2 regions of the Comamonas sp. B-9 genome follow, and region 1 is predicted to be linked to the other one. Evidence: riboswitches for the same ligand, from Rfam matches in the RefSeq annotation. Region 1 holds a riboswitch; the other holds the start of a gene.
The links. A riboswitch is a leader RNA that binds a small molecule or an ion and turns the genes downstream of it on or off. The one in region 1 is predicted to bind S-adenosylhomocysteine.

Region 1 (12,899 bases):
CGATGGTGGAGATGCTGAGCGCCGCGGGTGCGCGCTGATCTGCAGCGTTGTTTTATGCAAAACGTTAATAAAAATTAGACTTTTTATAACTATTGCTTTATAGTGAATGCCGTTCAAGAGGTATTTGCCGCTGCGCAAGCCTCTGGTTCCCGCTGGTGGACCCGCAAGTCGGCATCCAGCGTTCCTGGCGACATTCGCCTGGTTGATCTGCAGAGCAGCAGTCAACCGCGTACTACACGCTCACACCGGCCCCCCAAGCCGCTGACCCCAGATTGCTACCCATTTCCAAGACTTTTATTTCCATCGGGAAGTACCTCGTTTCGCCGTCAACCCACCCGACCGCCAATGGCCGCTTCGGCGCCTCCTTCTCCGTCCAGCGCGCACCAGGCAACGGCAGTTACTGCCGGGTCTTCCGCTTCGACAAGACATTTGCCTCCGCAGAGGCGGCGCGCATCTTTGCCGTGACCCAAGGCTGGCTGCAGTCGTCCATGCCCAAGCCCCCGGTCTGCTGATCGACGGCAGGCAACCCCTCCCATCCCTTGGCGATAGGGCCTGGTTTCTCCAGTCCATCGCCCACCCCTGCGCAAGCATCGCGCAACCTCTTCCAGAAAGGCTCTGACATGAGCAGCAAAATTTATGTGGGCAACCTGCCCTACTCCGTGACCGACGCCAGCCTTGAGGAGAACTTCTCCGAATTCGGTGCCGTGACCTCGGCCAAAGTCATGATGGACCGCGACACCGGCCGCTCCAAGGGCTTCGGCTTTGTGGAAATGGCCTCGGCCGATGTGGCCCAGGCAGCGATCGACGCGCTCAATGGCCGGTCCGTGGACGGACGCCAGATCGTCGTCAACCTGGCCCGCCCCCGGGAAGAGTCCAGAGGCGCGGGTGGCTACAGCAACGCAGGCGCGCGTTCGGGCGGTCGCTCGGACGTGGGCTACGGCCAAGGTGGTTACGGCGGTGGCCGCTACTGAGCGCATCGCATCTTGAAGACCCGGCTGTCCTAGCCGGATCGATCAGGCCTCCCGGGGCCTTACAAAGCGCCTCCTGGTACCGCTGGTACAGGGAGGCGCTTTGTCATGGACGGGACGCGGAGCTCTCCGGGCCGGGCGCGATCGCTCCGGCCTGCACCAGCAGCTGCTCGATCCAGTCGATGAACACCCGCACCCGGCGCGACAGCTGCGCGCGGTGCAGGTAGAGCACATGCACCGGTAGCGCAGGCGGCGGGTAGCCCTGCAGCACCTCTACCAGCTCGCCCGATTGCAGATACGCCTGCACGTCATAGCGCGGTATCTGGATCAGGCCCAGGCCCGCCAGCGCGCAGGCGATATAGCTCTCCACATGGTTGGCGCCCACGGCCCCGGACAACACCATGCTGTGCTCGGCGCCGCCCTCCACCCACGCCCAGGCGGCAGGGCGCCCACTGGTGGGTGAGTTGTAGTGCACGCTCTGGTGCGCTGCCAGATCGGCCGGAGTCTGCGGCCTGCCCTGCCGGGCCAGGTAGGCGGGGCTGGCGCAGTTGATCAGCGCCATGCTGCCCAGCGCCTTGGCCACCAGCGAGCTGTCGGCCAGCGGGCCCACACGCAAGACGCAGTCGATGTGCTCCTGCACCAGGTCCACCGCCCGGTCGCTGGAGCCCAGATCCACCTCCAGCCCCGGGTGCTGCGCCAGCAGCGCCGGCAATGCCGGGGCGACGATCAGCCGCGCCACACGACTGGGCACATCGATGCGCAGGCGCCCGGCCACGGCATACGACTGCGGGCGAAAGCGCTGCTCCAGGTCCTGCATCTCATCGACCAGGCTGCTGGCGCTGTCCACCAGCGCCTGGCCGTCCAGCGTCAGCGCCACCTTGCGCGTGGTGCGGTGGAGCAGGCGCGCGCCCAGCCGGGCTTCCAACTGCTGCACCGCCAGCGACACCGTGGGCCGGGGCAGCGCCAGCTGGTCGGCGGCCTGGGAAAAGCTGCCGGTCGCGGCCACGCGCAAAAAGATGCGCAGCAGGTCAATGCGGTCCATGGCCCGGATCCTGCGTATTCATTGTTAATAAATTCTGGATAAACATGGAATAAATTCTATATTTATCTTTGTTTCATGACCAATTACGCTGAACAGCTCTGACCTATCCCCAGGAGCTTTTCATGTCCAAACCCCAACACAGCCTGCAGGGCAAGACCGTTTTGATCGCCGGCGGCGCCAAGAACCTGGGCGGCCTGCTGGCCACCGACTTTGTCCAGCATGGCGCCAAGGCCGTGGCTATCCACTACAACAGCGCAGCGAGCAAGGCCGATGCCGAGCAGACGCTGGCAGCGCTGCAAAAGCTGGGCGCCAAGGCGGTGATGCTGCAAGGCGACCTCACCACGGCCGCTGCCGTGGAGAAGCTGTTTGCCGACACCGTGGCCGCGCTGGGCCGCCCCGACATCGCGATCAACACCGTGGGCAAGGTGCTGAAAAAGCCGATGTCCGAGATCAGCGAGGCCGAGTTTGACGAGATGGATGCGGTCAACAACAAGGCTGCGTTCTTCTTCCTGAAAGAGGCCGGCAAGCAGGTGAATGATGGCGGCAAGATCTGCACCCTGGTCACCTCGCTGCTGGGCGCGTTCACGCCGTTTTATTCCTCCTACGCGGGCACCAAGGCGCCGGTGGAGCACTACACCCGCGCAGCGGCCAAGGAGCTGGGCGCACGCGGCATCTCGGTCACCGCCGTCGGCCCCGGCCCCATGGACACGCCCTTCTTCTACGGCCAGGAAAGCGCCGATGCGCAGGACTACCACAAGAGCGCAGCGGCGCTGTCGCCGTTCAGCCAGACGGGCCTGACCGACATCGAAGACGTGGTGCCCTTTGTGCGCCACCTGGTGAGCGATGGCTGGTGGATCACCGGCCAGACGATTCTGATCAACGGCGGCTATACGACAAAATAAGGCCGGGAGGGCGCCGCCCTCCCACCACCACAAGGAGTTGCCCATGCATATGATTTTGGTCATGCTGACCGGCTTGCTGCTGCTGGCCGTCTTTGCCCTGCTGGGCAAGCTCTGGGGCGCCGATGCGGCCAGCATCGCGCTGGCGGCCAAGTACTTCATCCCCGCCTGGCTGGGGGTTGCGCTGGTCAATATGTGGGTCGGCGTCCACAAGGCCGGCTACACCGTCGCGCAAGAGCTACCCATCCTGCTCGTCAACTTCGCCGTGCCCGCCGCGCTGGCGCTGGGCCTGGTCTGGTGGCTGGGCCGCGCCTGATCGGCGATTGGACAGAACACCACAGTTGCCGCGCTGCAGCATCGAAAACACTGGGCCAGCCCCCAGCCTTGCACTACGCTGGTGCATGGAATTGGATGCCTGCAGCGGTTGATGGGGGTGTTCTCTACAGGCGGCAGCAACAGCTGCCAAGTGCCCGCACACCTCGCCTGTTGTGAGCCGCAGACGCGTGCTTTACATTGTCACCGTGCCGTCATACCGACCCCGCAGCATCCATCCACTTGCTGATTCACCAACCCTGGGGACAACGGACGATGACAACACACCAACCCACATTTCGCCTGGCTGCGCTGGGCTCTGCCCTGTGCGGCGCACTGCTGCTGACCGCTTGTGGCGGCGGCGATGATGATCCCAGCTTCAAGACCCTGGACGGCAAGCAGCCCCAGGTGATCGCCCACCGTGGCTACTCGGGCATGTACCCCGAGCAGACCCGCATGGCTTACGAAAAGGCGGCCGATGCCGGCGCCGACATGCTGGAGCTGGACATGCACATGACGCGTGACTGCCAGCTGGTGGCCCGCCACAATGCCTGGCTGAGCGACAGCACCAACATCGCCGATGTGGCCAAGACCAATGCCGCCGTGGCAGCCCGCAAGCGCACCACGCCCGGCGTGCTGGTCGATGTGAAATACCCCGCCATTCCGGCCAACGGCCCCAGCCAGTACCTGACGGACCTGGTCGAGCCGGGCAACCAGAAGTCGGTGCTCAAGGCCTTGATCGTCGACGGCGAAGACCACAGCAATGACTGGTCGATCAGCGACTTCACGATGCAGGAGCTGCGCGACTGGATTGCCGGCACCACCTTGGACAACCGCGCCGACCGCCCCACCGAGTGGAACGGCAAGCTGCCGCTGATCAGCGCCCAGGATGTGATCGACATCGCTGCGGCCAAGGGCAAGTCGCTGGGCCGCACCATCCCCGTGTATGCGGAAACCAAGAACCCCTACTGGAACAACCAGCAGGCGATCGCCAATGGTTGCGGCAGCGGCAGCCACCCGTTTGAAGACGCCGTGATGGCGCTGCTCGAGAAGAACAAGCTCAACAGCAAGGACTCGGCCGTCTACATCCAGAGCTTTGACCCCGAGAGCCTCAAGTACCTGCGCAAGGCCGGCATGAAGGCCAAGGGCGTGCAGCTGATCGATGGCAATGACTTCGACCTCAAGGATGGCTCGATGGTCTACATCACCACCGATGAATGGACCTTCATCAGCGGCCGCCCCTACAGCTGGACCCTGGCTGGCGATGCCCGCACCTTTGCCGTGATGCAGACCCCGGCCGGCCTGGCCGAGATCAAGACCTATGCCGACGGCATCGGCCCCTGGAAGCCCCAGATCCTGGCCCACTCCGTCGTGCCCTACAAGGATGGTGCGGGCCTGAAGGACGTCAACACCTTGAAGGACACCGGCCTGATCGCCAACGCCCACAAGGCCGGCCTGATCGTGCACAGCTTCACCTTCCGCAACGAAGCGGGCCGCCTGGCCGGCATCTACAAGGGTGACCCGGTGCAAGAGTTCCTGGCCTACTACCGCCTGGGCATCGACGGCGTGTTCACCGACTTCACCCCCACCGGTGTGAAGGCCCGCGATGCCTACATCACCGAGCTGAAGAACCAGTAAGCACGGCGCAGCAGTGCTCACCCCCAAAAGGACGCCTGGCGTCCTTTTTTCATGCCCGCATCAGCGTGCCAACTCAGCGTACCAAATGCGGCTGGCTGCGCCGCGCCAGCGCCCAGGCCAGCAGGTTCAGCGCCGAGCACATCAGCCAGTAGATCGCGCCCACCAGCAGGAACACCTCGGCCGGGTGCACCATCAGCCGCGCATTGACCTGGGTGGACAAAAAAGACAGCTCGCCCACGCCGACGATATAGGCCAGCGAGCTGTCCTTGATCAGGGTCACCCACTGGTTCACAAACGAGGGCAGCATCACCGCCAGCGCCCGGGGCAGGATGAGGCTGCGCAGCACCTGCCAGCGCGTCAGGCCCAGCGCCGCGCCGGCATCCCACTGGCCCGGCGCAATCGCCTGCAGGCCAGCGGCCACGCCATGGGCCAGGTAGGCGCCGCTGACCAGCGACAGCGCACAGACTACCGAGAAGCTGCCCGGCACATCCACGTTGAACAGCACCGGCAGCAAAAAATAAATCCAGAAGATCAGCAGCAGCACCGGAATGGCGCGCAAAAAACCCAGCAGCACCCGCAGGCACTGCAAGGCCCGGCCCCGCCCCATCACCAGCGCAATGCCCAGCGCCAGCCCCAGCACGGCAGAAAGCAGGCCGGAGACCGCGCTCAGGATCAGGCTCAGCAAGGCGCCGCCCGGCGGCCCTTCGGGAAAGGTGCCGACCAGCAAGTAGAGCCAGTCATCACCCAGTGCAGCAAAGTTCATGTGCGCCTCACCTCCACCCGGCCCCAGCGGCGGCGCTGGGCCAGCTGCTGGCTGAGCAGCTCCAGCACCACGATCAGCACGATATAGAGCAAGGTGCTGATGCCATAGACCTGGAAGGACTGGAAGGTCTCGGCCTCCACCTGGCGCGCCCGGTACGACAGCTCGGCCAGGCCAATGGCCATGCCCAGCGAGGTGTTCTTGACGATGTTCATGTACTGGCCCATCAACGGCGAGATGACCCGCGCCAGCGCCTGGGGCAGCACGATATGGCGCAGCAGCTGCCAGCCGCCCATGCCCAGCGAACGCGCCGCCTGGCTCTGGCTGGCGGGCACGCTGTTGATGCCGGCGCGCACCTCTTCGCCCACATAGGCCGTCGCATAGAACACCATGCCTATGCAGGCCGAGACAAACTCCAGCGAAGGCCAGCCCAGGCTGAACGGCCCCAGCGCCAGGCTGTGCGCCTGGTTGAGCCAGGCCATCCAGGCTGGTGGCAGCAGGCTGGGCACGCCAAAGTACCAAAAGAACAGCTGCACCAGGAGCGGCGTATTGCGAAACACCGACAGGTAGACCAGCGCCAGCCATCGCAGCGGTGCCCAGGCTGCGCTGCGCGCCACCGCAAAGGCTATGCCCAGCACGGTGGACGCCGCAATCACCAGCAGCGAGGCTAGCACCGTGGTGCACCAACCTTCCAGCAGCCAGCGCCAGTACTTGCCCGCCAGCAGGTGCGGCCACAACGGCTCCAGCCAGGACATCAAAAATTGCATAAACACCGACCCCAAAAGGCACAGCCCCGCGCCTTCTCAGACGCGGGGTTGCGCCCTACCTGTGCTGTTATGGCTTGTCGCCGATCTTGAAGTTGCGCACCAGCGGCGTGGCGCTCTGCGGCCCGAACCAGGTGTCGTAGATCTTGCCGGCCTGGCCGCTGGCCTCCAGCTCCTTCAGCGCAGTGTTGACGAAGTCGGTCAGCGCCGCCTCCCCCTTGGGAATGCCCACACCGATGTAGTCGCTCGAGATCGTGAACGCCGGCACCTCCCACTTGTCGCGCTCCTTCTTGTCCTTGATGGTGGCCAGCAGGCCGACCAGCTTGGGGCCGTCTTGCGAGATGGCCTGCACATTGCCATTGCGCAGCGCAGTGAACGCAAACGGCGTGTCGTCATAGGCCACCAAGGTCGCCTGCGGGTGCTTCTCGCGCAGCACGATCTCATTGGTCGTGCCCTTGTCCACACCGATGCGCAGCTGGTTCAGCTGCTCGGGCGAGGTCAGCGTGCCCTTGGCCGCGATGAACTGCGTGCCCGAGGCAAAGTAAGGCACGCTGAAGCCCACCTGCTTGGCACGCTCGTCGGTGATCGTGAAATTGGCCAGCACCAGGTCGACCTTGTTCGACAGCAGCAGCGGCACGCGGTTGGCCGGGTTGGTCGGCACCAGCTGCAGCTTCACGCCCAAGCGCTGCGCAAAGGCCTGTGCATAGTCCACATCCAGGCCCACGATCTTGCGCGTCTTGGGATCGACAAAACCAAACGGTGGATTGGCATCAAAGGCCGCCACACGCAGCACCCCTGCCTGCTTGATATCCTGCAGGCGATCGGCCCACACCGCCCCCGATGCCAGCGCTGCCACCGCTGCGGTCGCCACCATCGCCCATGCCTTGTTTTTCATAGCTATGCTTTCTGAGATCCCACGCCAGGGCACCATGCCCGGGCCAGCGAAACGTTGATTGGAGGCCCAGTGTAGGAACGCAGACCGTCGTTGGACAACGACGATTTCATTCAATCGATATGTAGATTTCGCATGTACGATTCGACGACAAAGCACATCCCCCAAAAGGCTTTATAAGCAGGGGAGCGCAGCACACCCGATGTCTGCACCTGCCGCCCCACCCCCCAAGAGCCACCCGCCATGGACCGCAAAACCACCACCAGCGCACTGCGCGCGCAGTTCTTCCCGCAGCTTGTGGCCGAAGGCTTTGTCCGCCAGGGCGATATCGCCCGGCGGGTGCTGGACGGTGGGGTGGTGCATGTCGTCGAGGTCCAGCACCGCCCGCGCAGTGCCGTGTTCCAGGTCAACCTGGGCGCCCATCTGTTGGCGCTGGGCGATGTGGCCGGTGGCACCCTGCCCGCGCCGCAGGCGATGCGCGACTACGACTGCGCCTGGCGCGGATCGGTCATCGCTGGCTTTCGCAACGCTGCAGACGCGGAGTTTGCCTATGGCGCCAGCGCACAGGATGCGGCCGAATCGGTGGCCTTTCTGGTGTCGGAATGGCAGCGGCAGTCGCAGGCCTTTTTTGCCCCCTCCAGCGACTACCCTGCATCGTTTCTAGATGCCGCCCGGCTGGCGGCGCAGGACACGGACATGCACCCCGCCCACCTGCTCACCTGGGCCCGGGTCGCCGTCGTGTTGGGTGAGGCTGCACTGGCTCAGTCAATCGCCCAAGCAGCGCTGCCCCGGGTGCCGGAGCGTGCTACTTCGCTGCGTGCGAATCTGGAGGCGGTTTTGGCGGGTTGAGGGTTGGAATAGACGCCGAGCAGTTCCTCAACCGCGCTTTACCAATCATCCAGTGACCGGAGTTCAAAGCCCGCATAGTCGCGCGGTTCCGGGTGTGACCGCAGTACCAGGTCGACGCCCAGAACGCTCAGGAGTTTCATCAAGCGTTCAGCGCTGACCGCCTTGGGATTGCGTTCCATCGCAGAGACCGTCTGCTGGGTCACCCCCATGCGCATGGCCACATCTGCCTGGGTGAGCTTCGCCGCCTTGCGAAAAGCGCTCAGAAATATCGGTAGTTGCCGGCTGGTGTGGACGATGAATTCATCCATGCGTACTCCCCATTCACAGTAACTCAGGAGCAGCTATTGTGAGGCCACAACCCATAGGCTGTATTCCGAAAATACAAGTCTTAGTTTGTATTTCCGTTTTACAGCCTATGGCTTGTATTTACGCCAAATTCGGCGCCAGCGCCCGGCGCAGCACTTCGATGTCCATGCCTCGGCGCTGGGCCATATCGGCCAGTTGGTCTTCGCCGATTTCTCCGACATTGAAGTAGACGGCTTCGGGGTAGCCCAGGTAGAAGCCGCTGACGCTGGAGGCGGGGAACATCGCCAGGCTCTCGGTGAGGTGCATGCCGATGTCGGCGGCATCCAGCGCCTTGAACAGGTCGATCTTGGCGGTGTGGTCCGGGCAGGCGGGGTAGCCGGGGGCAGGGCGCACGCCCTGGTATTTTTCCTTGATGAGTTCCTCGTTGCTCAGCTGCTCATCGGCGGCATAGCCCCATAGGTCTTGGCGCACGCGCAGGTGCAGGCATTCGGCAAAGGCTTCGGCCAGGCGGTCGGCCAGGGCCTTGAACATGATGCCGCTGTAGTCGTCCAGCGCGGCTTCAAATTCCTTGTCCTTTTTCTCGGCACCGATACCGGCCGTGACCGCAAACAGGCCGGCGTAATCGCCCATGCCCGATTCCTTGGGGGCGACAAAGTCGGCCAGGCAGCGGCTGGGGCGCATCACGTTGTCCACCGCCTGCTTCTCGGTTTGCTGGCGCATGCCGTACCAGGTCAGCAGCTCGGTGCTGCGCGACTCGTCGGTGTAGAACACGATGTCGTCGCCCACGCGGTTGGCGGGGAACAGGCCCATCACACCATTGGCCTGCAGCCAGCGGCCTTCGATGATCTTCTTGAGCATGGCCTGGGCATCGGCCAGCACCTTGCGCGCCTCCACACCGACGACCTCATCGTCCAGGATGGCCGGGTACGGGCCGGCCAGGTCCCAGGTCTGGAAGAACGGGCCCCAGTCGATGTACTGGGCGATCTCGGCCAGGTCAAAGTTCTTGAACACGCGGCGGCCCAGCACGCGGGGCGTGACGGGCGGGTGCGCGGCAAAGTCCACCGGGGTGGCATTGGCGCGGGCCTGGGCCAGGGTCCACAGCGGCGTCTTCTTCTTGTTGGCGTGCTGGGTGCGCACCTTGTCGTAGTCGGCCTCCACCTCCTGCAGGTAGCGGTCCTTGTTCTCGCCCAGCAGGCTCTGGGCCACGCTCACGCTGCGCGAGGCATCGGGCACGTAAAGCACCGGGCCTTCGTACTTGGGAGCGATCTTCACGGCCGTGTGCACGCGCGAGCAGGTGGCGCCGCCAATCAGCAGCGGGATCTTCTTGACGCGGAAATAGTCGTCCTTGTGCATCTCGCCGGCCACATACTGCATCTCTTCGAGGCTGGGCGTGATCAGACCCGACAGGCCAATGATGTCCGCGCCTTCTGCCTTGGCCCGCGCCAGGATCTCGTGGCAGGGCACCATCACGCCCATGTTGATGACCTCGAAGTTATTGCACTGCAGCACCACGGTGACGATGTTCTTGCCGATGTCATGCACATCGCCCTTGACGGTGGCGATGACGATCTTGCCCTTGCTCGAGACATCCATGCCCGCCGCTTCCTGCTGGCGCTTTTCCTCTTCGATATAGGGCACCAGGTGGGCCACGGCCTGCTTCATCACGCGGGCCGACTTGACCACCTGGGGCAGGAACATCTTGCCGGCGCCAAACAGGTCGCCGACGATGTTCATGCCGTCCATCAGCGGGCCTTCGATCACATGCAGCGGGCGCCCGCCGCCTTGCACCACGATGGCCTGGTAGGCCTCTTCGGTGTCTTCGGTGATGAAGTCGGTGATGCCATGCACCAGCGCATGCGACAGGCGCTCGTTCACCGTCTTGGGGCTGTCGGGCGTGCCGCGCCATTCCAGCTTCTTGCTGTCGTCCTTGGCACCGCTCTTGGCGCTGTCGGCCACTTCGACCAGGCGCTCGCCGGCGTCGGGGCGGCGGTTGAGCACCACATCTTCGACGCGCTCGCGCAGCACCGGCTCGAGGTCGTCATAGACGCCGACCATGCCGGCGTTGACGATGCCCATGTCCATGCCCGCCTGGATCGCGTGGTACAGGAACACGGTGTGGATCGCTTCGCGCACCGGGTCGTTGCCGCGGAACGAGAACGACACGTTGGACACGCCGCCGCTCACCTTGGCGCCGGGCAGGTTCTGCTTGATCCAGCGCGTCGCCTCGATGAAGTCCACGCCGTAGTTGTTGTGCTCTTCGATGCCGGTGGCCACGGCAAAGATGTTGGGGTCGAAGATGATGTCCTCGGGCGGGAAACCGACCTCGTCGACCAGGATGCGGTAGGCGCGCTCGCAGATCTCGATCTTGCGCTCGTAGGTATCGGCCTGGCCTTTTTCGTCAAAGGCCATGACCACGGCAGCGGCGCCATAGCGCTTGACCAGGCGCGCGTGTTTCTTGAATTCGTCCACGCCCTCCTTCATCGAGATGGAGTTGACGATGCCCTTGCCCTGGATGCAGCGCAGGCCCGCCTCGATCACCTCCCATTTGGAGCTGTCGACCATGATGGGCACGCGGGCGATATCGGGCTCGGAGGCGATCAGGTTCAGAAAACGCACCATCGCGGCCTTGCTGTCGAGCATGGCCTCGTCCATGTTGACATCGATCACCTGGGCGCCGTTTTCCACCTGCTGGCGCGCAACGGCCAGCGCCTCTTCGTACTGCTCATTCAGGATCAGGCGCGCAAAGGCCTTGGAGCCCGTCACATTGGTGCGTTCGCCCACGTTGACAAACAGGCTGTCCTCGCCAACAAACACGGGCTCCAGGCCCGACAGGCGCATGGGAGGAACGGAAACGGGGGCAGCAGACGCGGACATGGGGCTCACCTGTGAAAACCAGAAAACAGAGACAGAACAGGTGAGCGCCGTTGATGCGGGCGATGCCGTGCATGCCCGTCGACCTGCCCCAAGCCTGACAGGCCTGCGATGGGGTACCACCGGCCTGCTGCAGCGCTCCTTGGGACAAGGCCCTGCATTTTAAGCCAGGCCGGGCGCTGGAGCACAGGCAGGGGGACTTGTCCATAGCCGCAAACACCACTCACCGTTGTTGGTTATAGCCCTATTCAATCAGACGATGCTTCGGCATTCACCCATATTGCAGCGCTTTGCCTGCAAAAAACACCAACCCATAGTCAACACCGGCTTTCTGTTTTCGAACAGGCCCAGGCCTGCTCTTTGAGGAGAATTCCCTTGCATCTGAGTTTCAGTGCTTACTACACCCTGATCTTTGCCGTCCTCGTGCTCTTGCTGGGCAAGTGGCTGACGCGGCATATCCGCTTTCTGCGCGACTTCAATATCCCCGAGCCCGTCTCCGGCGGCTTGGTGGTGGCTGCCCTTATCTTTGCGCTGCACCAGGCCACCGGCCTGACCCTGGCCTTTGCCACCGCTATGCAGACCAGCTTCATGCTGGTGTTCTTCTCGTCGATCGGGCTGAGCGCCAACTTTGCCAAGCTGCGTGAGGGCGGCATGGGCCTGGTGGTGTTTCTGGGCGTGATCGTCGCGTTTATCTTTGTGCAAAACGGTGTCGGCGTGGGCCTGGCCACCCTGCTGGGGCTGGACCCGCTCATTGGCCTGGTCGCGGGCTCGATCACCTTGCTGGGCGGCCACGGTACCGCTGGCGCCTGGGGCTCGGTGCTGGAGAACCAATACGGCCTGAGCGGCGCCACCGCGCTGGGCATTGCCTGCGCCACCTTTGGCCTGGTCATCGGCGGCCTGCTGGGCGGCCCCCTGGCCAAGCGCCTGATTACCCGCCACCAGCTGGCCCAGCCACGCACACTAACTGAGAAAGAAGTAAGCGAACACACCGAAAACAACGACAGCAGCCAGGTCGCCAATTTCGAGACGCCCAATACCGCCCCGCGCCTGATCACTGCCGAGGCCGCCATCGAGACCCTGGCGCTGTTTGCCGGCTGCCTGGCCTTTGCTGAGTTCATGACCAGCGCCACCCAGGGCACGATACTGCAGCTGCCCACCTTTGTCTGGGCGCTGGGCGGCGGCGTGGTGATCCGCAATGTGCTGGACTACGGCTTTGGCTTCAAGGTGTTTGACCGCGCCATCGATGTGTTTGGCAACGCCGGCCTGTCGATCTACCTGGCCATCGCGCTGCTGTCACTCAAGCTCTGGGAGCTGGCCGATCTGGCCGGGCCGCTGATGCTCATCCTGGCCGTGCAGACGGTGGCGCTGGCGCTGTTTGCCGTTTTCATCACCTTCCGCACCATGGGCCGCAACTACGATGCCGCCGTGCTGGCCGCCGGCCACTGCGGCTTTGGCATGGGCGCCACGCCCACGGCTGTGGCCAATATGCAGGCCATCACCAGCCAGTACGGGCCCTCGCACAAGGCCTTCCTGATCGTGCCGCTGGTGGGCGCGTTCTTTATCGACATCATCAATGCCTTTGTGCTGCAGCTGATGAT
Region 2 (9,888 bases), on a different contig from region 1:
GTGGCGTGGATGGCGCGCAGCGACTTGTCCGGGTCGGTAATCCAGCGGTCGGCATAGCCTGACAGCAGCGCGCCGGCCAAGGCCACGCCAATGCCCATGGCCAGCATCTGCACCATCGACAAGAGGCTGTTGCCGCTGCTGGCAAATTCGCCGTCCAGGTCCTTCAAGGTGACCGAGTTCATCGCCGAGAACTGCATGGAGTTGAAGCCGCCAAATACAAACAGCTGCAGCAGCAGCAACCAGGGCGGCTGCTGGGCGCTAGTCAATGCAAAGCTCGCCAGCATGAAGGCGACCATCACCGAGTTGACCTGCAGCACGCGGCGGTAGCCAAAGTGCTGCACCGTCTGCACCGCAAAGCGCTTGACCAACATGCTGCCCATGACGGTGGCCAGCATCATCATGCCGGCGTTCATCGGTGCCATGCCCAGGCCCACCTGCAGCAGCAGCGGAATCAGAAACGGCGCAGCCCCGGTGCCAAAGCGGGCAAACAGATTGCCCAGCAGGCCCACGCGCAGCGAGCGCACGCGGAACAGCATCGGCGGAAACAGCGGCTCGGGCACTCGCAGCGCATGCATCCAGTAGCTCGCCAGGCTGGCCAGGCCAAACACCATCAGCACCACGACCATCGCCATGCCCAGGCCCATGCCGGACATGCCATCGAGGGCCACCGAAATGGCCACCATGCCAAACGACAGCAGCGCATAGCCCAGGCCATCAAACTTGCGCGGCACCGACCAGGTGGTCTCGGGCATCCAGCGGCGCGCGGCCCAGACGCCAAAGAGGCCGACCGGCACATTGATCCAGAAGATCCAGTTCCAGGTCGCCACCTCCACCAGCCAGCCGCCCAGGGTCGGACCCAGCAAGGGGCCGATCTGGCCGGGAATGGCGATAAAGCTCATCGCGCGGATGAAATCACCCTTGGGGTGGCTGCGCAGCACCGCCAGGCGCCCCACGGGCAGCATCATCGCGCCGCCCACGCCTTGCACCACGCGCGCGGCGATCAGAAAGCCCAGGCTGGGCGAGAGCGCGCAGAGCACCGAGCCCAGCACAAACAGCGCAATCGCCCACATGAAGACGCGGCGCGTGCCAAAACGGTCAGCGATCCAGCCCGATGCGGGAATCAGCATGGCCGTGGTCAGCGAGTAGGCGACGATCACCGACTGCATCTTCAGCGGGCTTTGGCCCAGCGAATGGGCCATGGCCGGCAGCGCGATGTTCAGGATCGTGGCATCGAGCGACTGCAGAAAAAAGGCAATCGCCACCAGCCAGAGCAGGCGCTCCTTGTGGGGCGCAACGGGGCGGGGGGTCAGTTCAGCGGACATGGACAAAACAAAAGCCGCTGGTCAACAGCGGCTTGTGGCAAGGTGGTGGACCAGAAGGCAAGCACAGGAGCAATGCCTTCCATCACAGACTGCGCGGCTTATACCGAGAAGCTCGATCCGCAACCGCAGGTGGTCGTGGCGTTCGGGTTCTTGATCACGAACTGCGCGCCCTGCAGGTCTTCCTTGTAATCGATCTCGGCGCCCAGCAGGTACTGGTAGCTCATCGCATCGATCAGCAGCGACACGCCATTCTTGGTCATGGTCGTGTCGTCGTCGTTGGCAATCTCGTCAAAGGTAAAGCCATACTGGAAGCCCGAGCAGCCGCCGCCTTGCACGAACACGCGCAGCTTCAGATCCGGATTGCCTTCTTCGGCAATCAGATCGGCCACCTTCGCCGCTGCACTGTCGGTAAAGACAATCGGGGTGGGCATTTCCGTCATGGTGTTTTCAGCAACTTCGCTCATGGGAGACGACTCCTGTCTTATTTGATGTACTGCAAAGAATGGTACTCCAATCGCATGTTTCTCGCAGCCTGGGGGCCGGGTGACGCCAATTGCAGTGTGGGAATAGCCCACCCGTAGCGAGCCGCCATAAAAAAACCGCCCCGAGGGGCGGTTCTTGGCAAGTAGCCAGCAATTAACGCTTGGAGAACTGCTTTGCGCGGCGTGCAGAGTGCAGACCGACCTTCTTACGCTCGACTTCACGTGCGTCACGGGTCACGAAGCCAGCTTGGCTCAGTTGCGACTTCAGTGCTGCGTCGTAATCGATCAGAGCGCGGGTGATGCCGTGGCGGGTGGCACCGGCTTGGCCGGATTCACCGCCGCCGTGCACGTTGACCTGGATGTCGAAGGTTTCGACATTGCCGGTCAGCACCAGGGGCTGCTTTGCAATCATGATCGAGGTTTCGCGGCCGAAATATTGTTGAATGTCCTTGCCATTCACAACAATCTTGCCGGAGCCCTTCTTCAGAAACACACGGGCGACGCTGGATTTGCGACGGCCGGTGCCATTGTTCCAATCACCAATCATCTCGGGACTCCTTAGATTTCCAGCACTTTAGGCTGTTGGGCGGTGTGAGGATGCTCATCACCACCGTAGACCTTCAGCTTCTTGATCATGGCGTAGCCCAGAGGACCCTTGGGCAGCATGCCCTTGACAGCCTTTTCGAGAGCACGGCCAGGGAACTTCACTTGCATGTCGCGGAAGTTGGTGGCAGTGATGCCGCCTGGGAAGCCCGAATGACGGTAGTACACCTTGTCCGTGTTCTTGGTACCAGTGACCTTGATCTTGGAGGCGTTGATGATGACGATGTAGTCACCGGTGTCAACGTGAGGTGTGTAAATGGCTTTGTGTTTGCCGCGCAGACGGAGTGCCACTTCGCTGGCGACACGTCCGAGCACCTTATCGGTGGCGTCAATCACAAACCACTCGTGTTGCACCTCAGCGGGTTTTGCGCTGAATGTAGACATGAGTTTTCTCTTTCAATAGAGGGTTTGGCGAATCCTTTTCCGCGGTCGGTGCTTCTTCTAGACGCAACTCTCGTCACGCAGGAAGCCTCTTAGGCGGTACTCCCTCACATGCAGCGCCTGGGCACTGCACGCAAAGTCCTCGCCGCGGGATTCATAAAAATCGCTGCGAAGCTCTCCATTATAAAAGTTTTTCGGCAAGACGTAAAGTGCTTCCTTACATCCCACCAATGGGCTCGGTTCCGGCATTTTTTCCATGTTTTTGGGGCCTGTAGCAGCTGCTGCATGCCCCTTTGGCGCCGTAGCGTGGCGCATATCGCTACCATTGGCGCCCTATGTTCAGTTACCGCCACGCCTTCCATGCCGGCAATCACGCCGATGTGCTCAAGCACACCATCCTGATTGCCTCCCTGCAATACATGACGCAAAAAGAGGCGGCATTGGTTGCACTGGACACCCATGCCGGGGCGGGCCTGTACCGCCTGGACGGCGACTACGCCACCACCAGCGCCGAGGCCGACGAGGGCATTCGCCGCCTCGAAGGTGCCAAGGACCTGTGCCCCATGCTGCAGGACTATGTGGACATGGTCAAAGCCTTCAACACCAGCAACACCTACAAGGTCTACCCGGGCTCGCCCTTTATCGCGCAGCGCCTGCTGGGCGACCGCGACAAGCTCAAGCTGTTTGAGCTGCACCCCACCGACTGCCGTTCGCTGAGCGGCAATATCGCGCAGCTGAAGGCCGGCCGCCAGGTCCAGGTGCTGCTGGAAGACGGTTTTGAGGGCGTGAAGAAATTCCTGCCCCCGCCATCGCGCCGCGCCTTTTTGCTGTGCGACCCCAGCTACGAGATGAAGACCGACTACGGCCGTGTGCTCGACATGGTGGCCGACAGCATGCAGCGCTTTCCCACGGGCACCTATGCGGTCTGGTACCCGATCATTCCGCGCCAGGAAGCCCATGACCTTCCGCGCCGCCTCAAGACCCTGGCCAACAAGTTTGGCAAGAGCTGGCTCAATGCCGAGCTGACCGTCAAGAACAGCAAGATCACCACCGCCATGCGCCAGGGCGAAGAAAAGCGCCCCGGTCTGCCCGCCAGCGGCATGTTCCTGATCAACCCGCCCTTCACCCTGAAGGACCAGCTCAAGGTGGCCCTGCCCCAGATGGCCGAGCTGCTGCAGCAGGACAGCAATGCCGGCTATGTGCTGGAGAGCGGCGGCAAGTAAGCAGCGCAGACGGGAAACACACCGCCGGCCGGGTCAACCCCGGACAGAAAAACGCAGGCCATCGACCAAGATGGACCTGCGCTTTTGCATTTGTGTGCTGCGGTTTTACTTTTTGCGCCGTGCTGCGGGTGCGGCCTTGGCAGGCTTGGCCCGGGCCTTGGTGGCGGGGACCACGGCCCGCACGCGGCCAGGGTGCGCCGCGGCCTTGGCGTTCTGGTGACCGCGGGGCGCCGCATCACCGGCCAGTGCCCCGCTGCCGCGCCGCCCGGCCAGCACAAATGAGGGGCAGTCGTCGTCATCGTCGTCCAGGGTCCAGAGCTCCACCGGCTTGATACCCAGGCCCAGCATGCCCAGTTCCTGGGCGGCGCCCTGGCTCAGGTCGATGATGCGGTCGCCCGCATAGGGGCCTCGGTCATTGATGCGCACCACCACCGCCTTGCCGGTGACCATGCTGCGCACGCAGACCTGGGTGCCAAAAGGCAGGGTCTTGTGGGCTGCTGTCAGCCCTTCCTTGTCAAAGCGCTCGCCATTGGCCGTCTTGCGGCCATGGAACTGGCCGCCATACCAGGAGGCCATGCCTTGCTGGTCGGCCGAGCGGTAAGGGTCTTGCTTGAGGGCGGGAGGGATATCGGGCACATCCCAGGGGCGCGAGAGCCCATCGATGCTGCTGAGCGGCGCCGACGGCGGCAGCACCAGGCCCAGGCCTCGGCGCTCACCGGACAGCGCGGCCAGCTCCTCAGGCGCGGTGGAGGTGATGGCCGACTCGGCGGGCGAGCGTGCGGTGGGGTTCGCAGGTTCTTCAGGTGGCGTCAGGCCTTGCGCCGTGTTGTCTGCCGGCGCCGTGCCATCGACATCGCTGGGCACATGCACGCAGCCACCGGCGAGCGCAGCCAGGCTGATAGCGGCCAGCCAGCCTCGGCATCGCGATCGTGTGGATGAGGGCAACAGCAACTCCTGGTCTTTCCGCGTTCGGCACATTCGGGGCCACCGCGCTGCAAGACCACAGCGCTGTTGGCTACAGCCCCAGCCGGTCGCAGATCGCCAGTGTGGCTGCGCTTTGGTTCATGGTGTAGAAGTGCAGACCGACGGCACCACGGCGGCGCAGGTCCTCGCACATCTGGGTCACTACATCCAGGCCAAAGGCACGGATGCTGGCAACATCATCTCCATAGCCTTGCAGTCGCAGACGAATCCAGCGCGGGATCTCGGCGCCGCAGGCATCCGAAAAGCGCATCAGTTGCGTCGATCCGGTGATCGGCATAATACCCGGGATGACCGGCAGGTCTACCCCGCGTTTTTGTAAATCTTCTTGAAATCTGCAAAAGGCATCGGCGTTGAAGAAGTACTGCGTAATGGCCGAATCGGCACCGGCTTTCACCTTGGCCAGAAAAGCCTGCAGATCGGCCTCGGGGTTGCGCGCCTGCGGGTGCATCTCCGGATAGGCGGCCACTTCGATGTGGAAATCCTGGCCGAATTCGTCGCGGATAAACGTCACCAGATCGCTGGCGTAGTGGAACTCGCCGCCCAGGCCATAGCCGCTGGGCAGGTCGCCGCGCAAGGCCACCAGGCGCTTGACGCCCATGTCCTTGAGCTGCTGCAGCTGCGCACGCACGGTTTGCTTGGTCGCGCCCACGCAGGAGAAGTGCGATGCCGCATCCACACCCTCGTCGAGGATGGCCTTGACCACGCCAAAGGTGCCCTCTTGCGTGGAGCCGCCCGCCCCATAGGTCACCGAGCAGAACTGGGGCTTGCGCGCATACAGCGCCTGGCGCACCACGCGCAGCTTGTCAGCGCCTTCGGGCGTCTTGGGCGGGAAAAATTCAAAACTGATGGGAAAGGTCATGGCCGTCTTCCAGGTCGTCAATACTCAGCGCTCGTTGCGTTTTTTCTGCTTGCTGCGTGCCGGGCCGGGCTGGCCAAAGCTGGCCGCTTCGGGGTCCACATACAGCTCCTGCAGATCGCGCTTGGCACGCATATCGGCCCGCGATGGGCGCTTGGCTGCGGCCTTCTTCGCTGGCGCGGCAGAGGTCTCATCGCTGGCATCGGCTGCCGCAGGCGCGGGCAGCTTCACCACGGCGCCTTGCTGGGCATGCACAAAGAACTCGTGGTTGCCGTCACCGCCATCGATGGCCGAATCCATCCATTGCTTGACCTCCAGGCCCAGCTCGGCGAGGCAGGCGCGGATGCGCTGTTCCACCTCGGCATACAAGGCCTTGTCGCGCACAATGCCGCCCTTGCCGATCTGGCCGGGCTGCAGCTCGAACTGGGGCTTGACCAGCATCAGCAGCTGGCCACCGGGCTTGAGCACGCTCACCACCGCTGGCAGCACCAGGGTCAGCGAGATAAAGGACAGATCGCCGGTGACAAAGTCAAACTCGGGGCGGATATCGACGTTCTCGGTGCCGGCGCGGCGGCGGCGCTCGACGGGGGCCGTGCCCTCCGCCTTGGCGCGCTGCTTGGCGCTGCGCTCGGCCTTGAAGTCCTCGATCTCCTGCTCTTTGGCGTCCTGGCTGTCGTCGTATTCCTCATCGACCTGGCCGCCATTGCGCATCCAGGCATAAGGGGCCACCGGCTGGGTGTCGTTGTCCTCTTCTTCGAGCACGATCTCGGTCAAAGCCAGATCGCAGGCCGCTTCCAGCGATTCGGGCGTCAGCGCGCGGGCATTAAAGCCCTCGACACAGACCACACGCGCATCGGCACGCAGGCGCTCGTGCAGCTGGCCCGTGCCCACATCGACACCGATCACCTGCTGGGCGCCGGCCTGCAGCAGGCAGTCGGTAAAGCCACCGGTGCTCTGGCCCACGTCCAGGCAGCGCAGGTCCCGGACCACCAGGCCGGTCGCCGCCAAGGCGCCTTCGAGCTTCAAGCCGCCGCGCGAGATGTACTTGGCTTCCGAGTCATCGAGCAGCTCCACATCGGCGCCTGCTGGAATCTCGTCCCCGTTCTTGGCCACCTTGATCCAGGGGGCCAGCGAGGTGGTGCGCCATTGCACACCCGCAGCAATCAGGCGCTGCGCCTGCGAGCGGGTCGACGCCAGGCCCGTTTCCACCAAAAACACATCTGCGCGCATGCGCGTTCCTTCAATCAAAACGACCGGCTGGCCCGCCCAAGCGGAGCAGCCCGTCTTCACAACAAATGCCCAACAGGGCTGCAGCGCCTAGCGGCACACAAGGGTGTCACCAGGCGCTGGGATTACCGCTCAGCTTAATAACGGTAGGTTTCAGGCTTGTATGGGCCTTCCTTCTTCACGCCGATGTAGTCCGCTTGCGCCTGGGTCAGCTCGGTCAGCTGGGCACCCACCTTCTTCAGGTGCAGGCGTGCAACCTTCTCGTCCAGCACCTTGGGCAGCACATAGACCTTGCCCACTTCGTAGGCGTCTGGGCGGGTGAACAGCTCGATCTGCGCCAGCGTCTGGTTGGCAAAGGAGTTGGACATCACAAAGCTGGGGTGGCCGGTGGCGCAACCCAGGTTCACCAGGCGGCCCTTGGCCAGCAGGATGATCTTCTTGCCATCGGGGAAGGTGATGTGGTCGACTTGCGGCTTGATCTCTTCCCACTCGTACTTCTCGATCGATGCGACATCGATTTCGTTGTCGAAGTGACCGATGTTGCAGACGATGGCCTCGTCCTTCATCGCGACCATGTGCTCGTGGCGGATGATGTCCTTGTTGCCGGTGGTGGTCACGAAGATGTCGCACTTGTCAGCGGCGTACTCCATGGTCACAACCTTGTAGCCTTCCATCGCCGCTTGCAGGGCGTTGATCGGGTCGATTTCGGTCACCCAGACTTGCGCGCGCAGCGCAGTCAGCGCCTGGGCGCAGCCCTTGCCCACGTCACCGTAGCCAGCCACCACAGCCACCTTGCCGGCGATCATCACATCGGTGGCGCGCTTGATGCCGTCCACCAGCGATTCGCGGCAGCCGTAGAGGTTGTCGAACTTGGACTTGGTCACCGAGTCGTTGACGTTGATCGCGCGGAACAGCAGCGAGCCGTTGGCCGACATTTCGTTCAGGCGGTGCACGCCAGTGGTGGTCTCTTCGGTCACGCCCATGATCTGGGCCGACTTGCGGCTGTACCAGGTCGCATCCACGGCCAGCTTGGCCTTGATCGCGGCAAACACGATCTTCTCTTCTTCGCTGCCGGGGTTGGCCAGCACGGAGATGTCCTTCTCGGCCTTCTTGCCCAGGTGCATCAGCATGGTGGCATCGCCGCCGTCGTCCAGGATCATGTTCGGGCCTTCGCCTTCGGTGTCCTTGGCGCCGAATTCAAAGATCGCGTGGGTGTAGTCCCAGTAGTCCTTGAGCGACTCGCCCTTGATCGCGTACACGGGCACGCCGGTCTCGGCGATGGCGGCAGCGGCGTGGTCCTGGGTCGAGAAGATGTTGCACGAGGCCCAGCGCACTTGGGCGCCCAGCGCAGTCAGCGTCTCGATCAGCACGGCGGTCTGGATGGTCATGTGCAGCGAGCCGGTGATGCGCGCGCCCTTCAGGGGCTGGGCAGCGGCGAACTCTTCACGCACGGCCATCAGGCCAGGCATTTCGGTTTCGGCGATCTTGATTTCCTTTCGGCCCCAAGCGGCCAGGGAAATATCGGTAATCGCGGAGTCAGCGGGATTGAAGCGAACAGCAGCGTTCATGGTTTTCTCCAAAAATTGAATGAAAAACCACGTTCCGCGGAAGAAGGGAAGGACCATCTCACCGCACAGAAAGCGTGGGTGAGCGTCGTTGCGAGATGAAATCCGAGCCTCACGCCCCATGGTGGTCTGGCGCCTGGCCAGACTGGGAAACGCTGCAACGCTCCTCGGATGGAGTGCGATTATAAGGGCATCAGCCCTGTAACCCCACCAGGCGGTAGCCCACTTGAAGCTCGGTAAGCAGATGGCGGGGCTGGGCCGGCTCGGCCTCGATCTTCTGGCGCAGGTTGGCCATGTGCACGCGCAGGTAGTGCGGCCGGTCCAGGTACTCCGGCCCCCAGACCTGCAGCAGCAGCTGGCGGTGCGTCAGCACCCGGCCCTGGCCGGCGATCAGCGCCGCCAGCAGCCGGAATTCGATCGGCGTCAGGTGCACGGCAGCGCCCGCCTGGCGCACTTCGTGCGTGGCCAGGTCCACCTCCACATCGCCAAAGTGCACCGTGCTGCCGGGCTGCTCGCCGCCACTGCGCTGGCTGCGGCGCAGCATCACGCGCAGGCGCGCCAGCAGTTCGGGCACGCCAAAGGGTTTGCTCAGGTAGTCGTCCGCGCCCGCATCGAGCGCCGCCACTTTCTCGTCCTCCTGGTCGCGGGCCGAGAGGACCAGCACCGGCAGGCCGCTCCAGCCGCGCAGCTCGGCGATCAACGTCTTGCCATCGGCATCGGGCAGGCCCAGGTCCAGCACCAGCGCATCGGGCTGGCGGCTGGCCGCCTCGATCAGGCCACGCCTTGCGCTGTCGGCCTCGAAGACCTGCCAGCCTTCGTCCTCCATGGCCAGACGCACAAAGCGGCGGATATGCGGATCATCGTCCACCAAGAGGATGCGGGGGGCAGCAAGCGTCATGCGCCCGATTGTGACAAAAAAACGGGGTGGTTTGCGCCCGCAACCCGGCGGCAAGCGGGCACTTCGCTACACTTCAGCACCCCGGCATTGCGACTGCGCTGCCGCCTGCTCCATGTTTGCCACCCCACCCTCTCCCCTTCCACAGACCCAAGGCTGGTGCCCTGGCGCCTGGCAGCCCATGGCTTCTGGCGATGGGCTGGTGGTGCGGGTGCGCCCACCGCTGGGCAGGTTGTCGGCCGCGCAGGCGCTGCGCTTGGCCGAGCTGGCCAGCGAGCATGGCGCCGGCCTACTGGAGCTCACCAGCCGCGCCAATATCCAGCTGCGCGGTGTCGCCCCCAATCAGCACG

Region 2: it holds a riboswitch for S-adenosylhomocysteine, as region 1 does, so the genes downstream of both, ahcY (adenosylhomocysteinase) here and metH (methionine synthase) in region 1, are expected to answer to the same signal.

The regions. Positions count from the first base shown of each region.
Region 1 covers NZ_APCR01000352.1:1,358-14,256, forward strand. The annotation lists gene H928_RS0103800 (ankyrin repeat domain-containing protein) at 1-38, shown strand, start outside; gene H928_RS33020 (hypothetical protein) at 303-512, shown strand; gene H928_RS0103810 (RNA-binding protein) at 621-971, shown strand; gene H928_RS26015 (LysR family transcriptional regulator) at 1,075-2,010, opposite strand; gene H928_RS0103820 (SDR family oxidoreductase) at 2,133-2,912, shown strand; gene H928_RS0103825 (hypothetical protein) at 2,956-3,225, shown strand; gene H928_RS0103830 (glycerophosphodiester phosphodiesterase family protein) at 3,498-4,859, shown strand; gene H928_RS0103835 (amino acid ABC transporter permease) at 4,933-5,622, opposite strand; gene H928_RS0103840 (amino acid ABC transporter permease) at 5,619-6,386, opposite strand; gene H928_RS0103845 (ABC transporter substrate-binding protein) at 6,454-7,278, opposite strand; gene H928_RS0103850 (DUF4304 domain-containing protein) at 7,519-8,124, shown strand; gene H928_RS0103855 (helix-turn-helix transcriptional regulator) at 8,163-8,432, opposite strand; gene metH (methionine synthase) at 8,551-11,304, opposite strand; S-adenosyl-L-homocysteine riboswitch at 11,340-11,451, opposite strand; gene gltS (sodium/glutamate symporter) at 11,677-12,899, shown strand, end outside.
Region 2 covers NZ_KE148578.1:11,338-21,225, forward strand. The annotation lists gene mdtD (multidrug transporter subunit MdtD) at 1-1,322, opposite strand, end outside; gene erpA (iron-sulfur cluster insertion protein ErpA) at 1,421-1,786, opposite strand; gene rpsI (30S ribosomal protein S9) at 1,959-2,351, opposite strand; gene rplM (50S ribosomal protein L13) at 2,363-2,791, opposite strand; gene H928_RS0113005 (23S rRNA (adenine(2030)-N(6))-methyltransferase RlmJ) at 3,124-4,011, shown strand; gene H928_RS30815 (septal ring lytic transglycosylase RlpA family protein) at 4,117-4,956, opposite strand; gene metF (methylenetetrahydrofolate reductase [NAD(P)H]) at 5,027-5,854, opposite strand; gene H928_RS0113020 (TlyA family RNA methyltransferase) at 5,879-7,081, opposite strand; gene ahcY (adenosylhomocysteinase) at 7,216-8,646, opposite strand; S-adenosyl-L-homocysteine riboswitch at 8,720-8,818, opposite strand; gene H928_RS0113030 (response regulator) at 8,837-9,541, opposite strand; partial or broken gene H928_RS0113035 (precorrin-3B synthase) at 9,720-9,888, shown strand, end outside.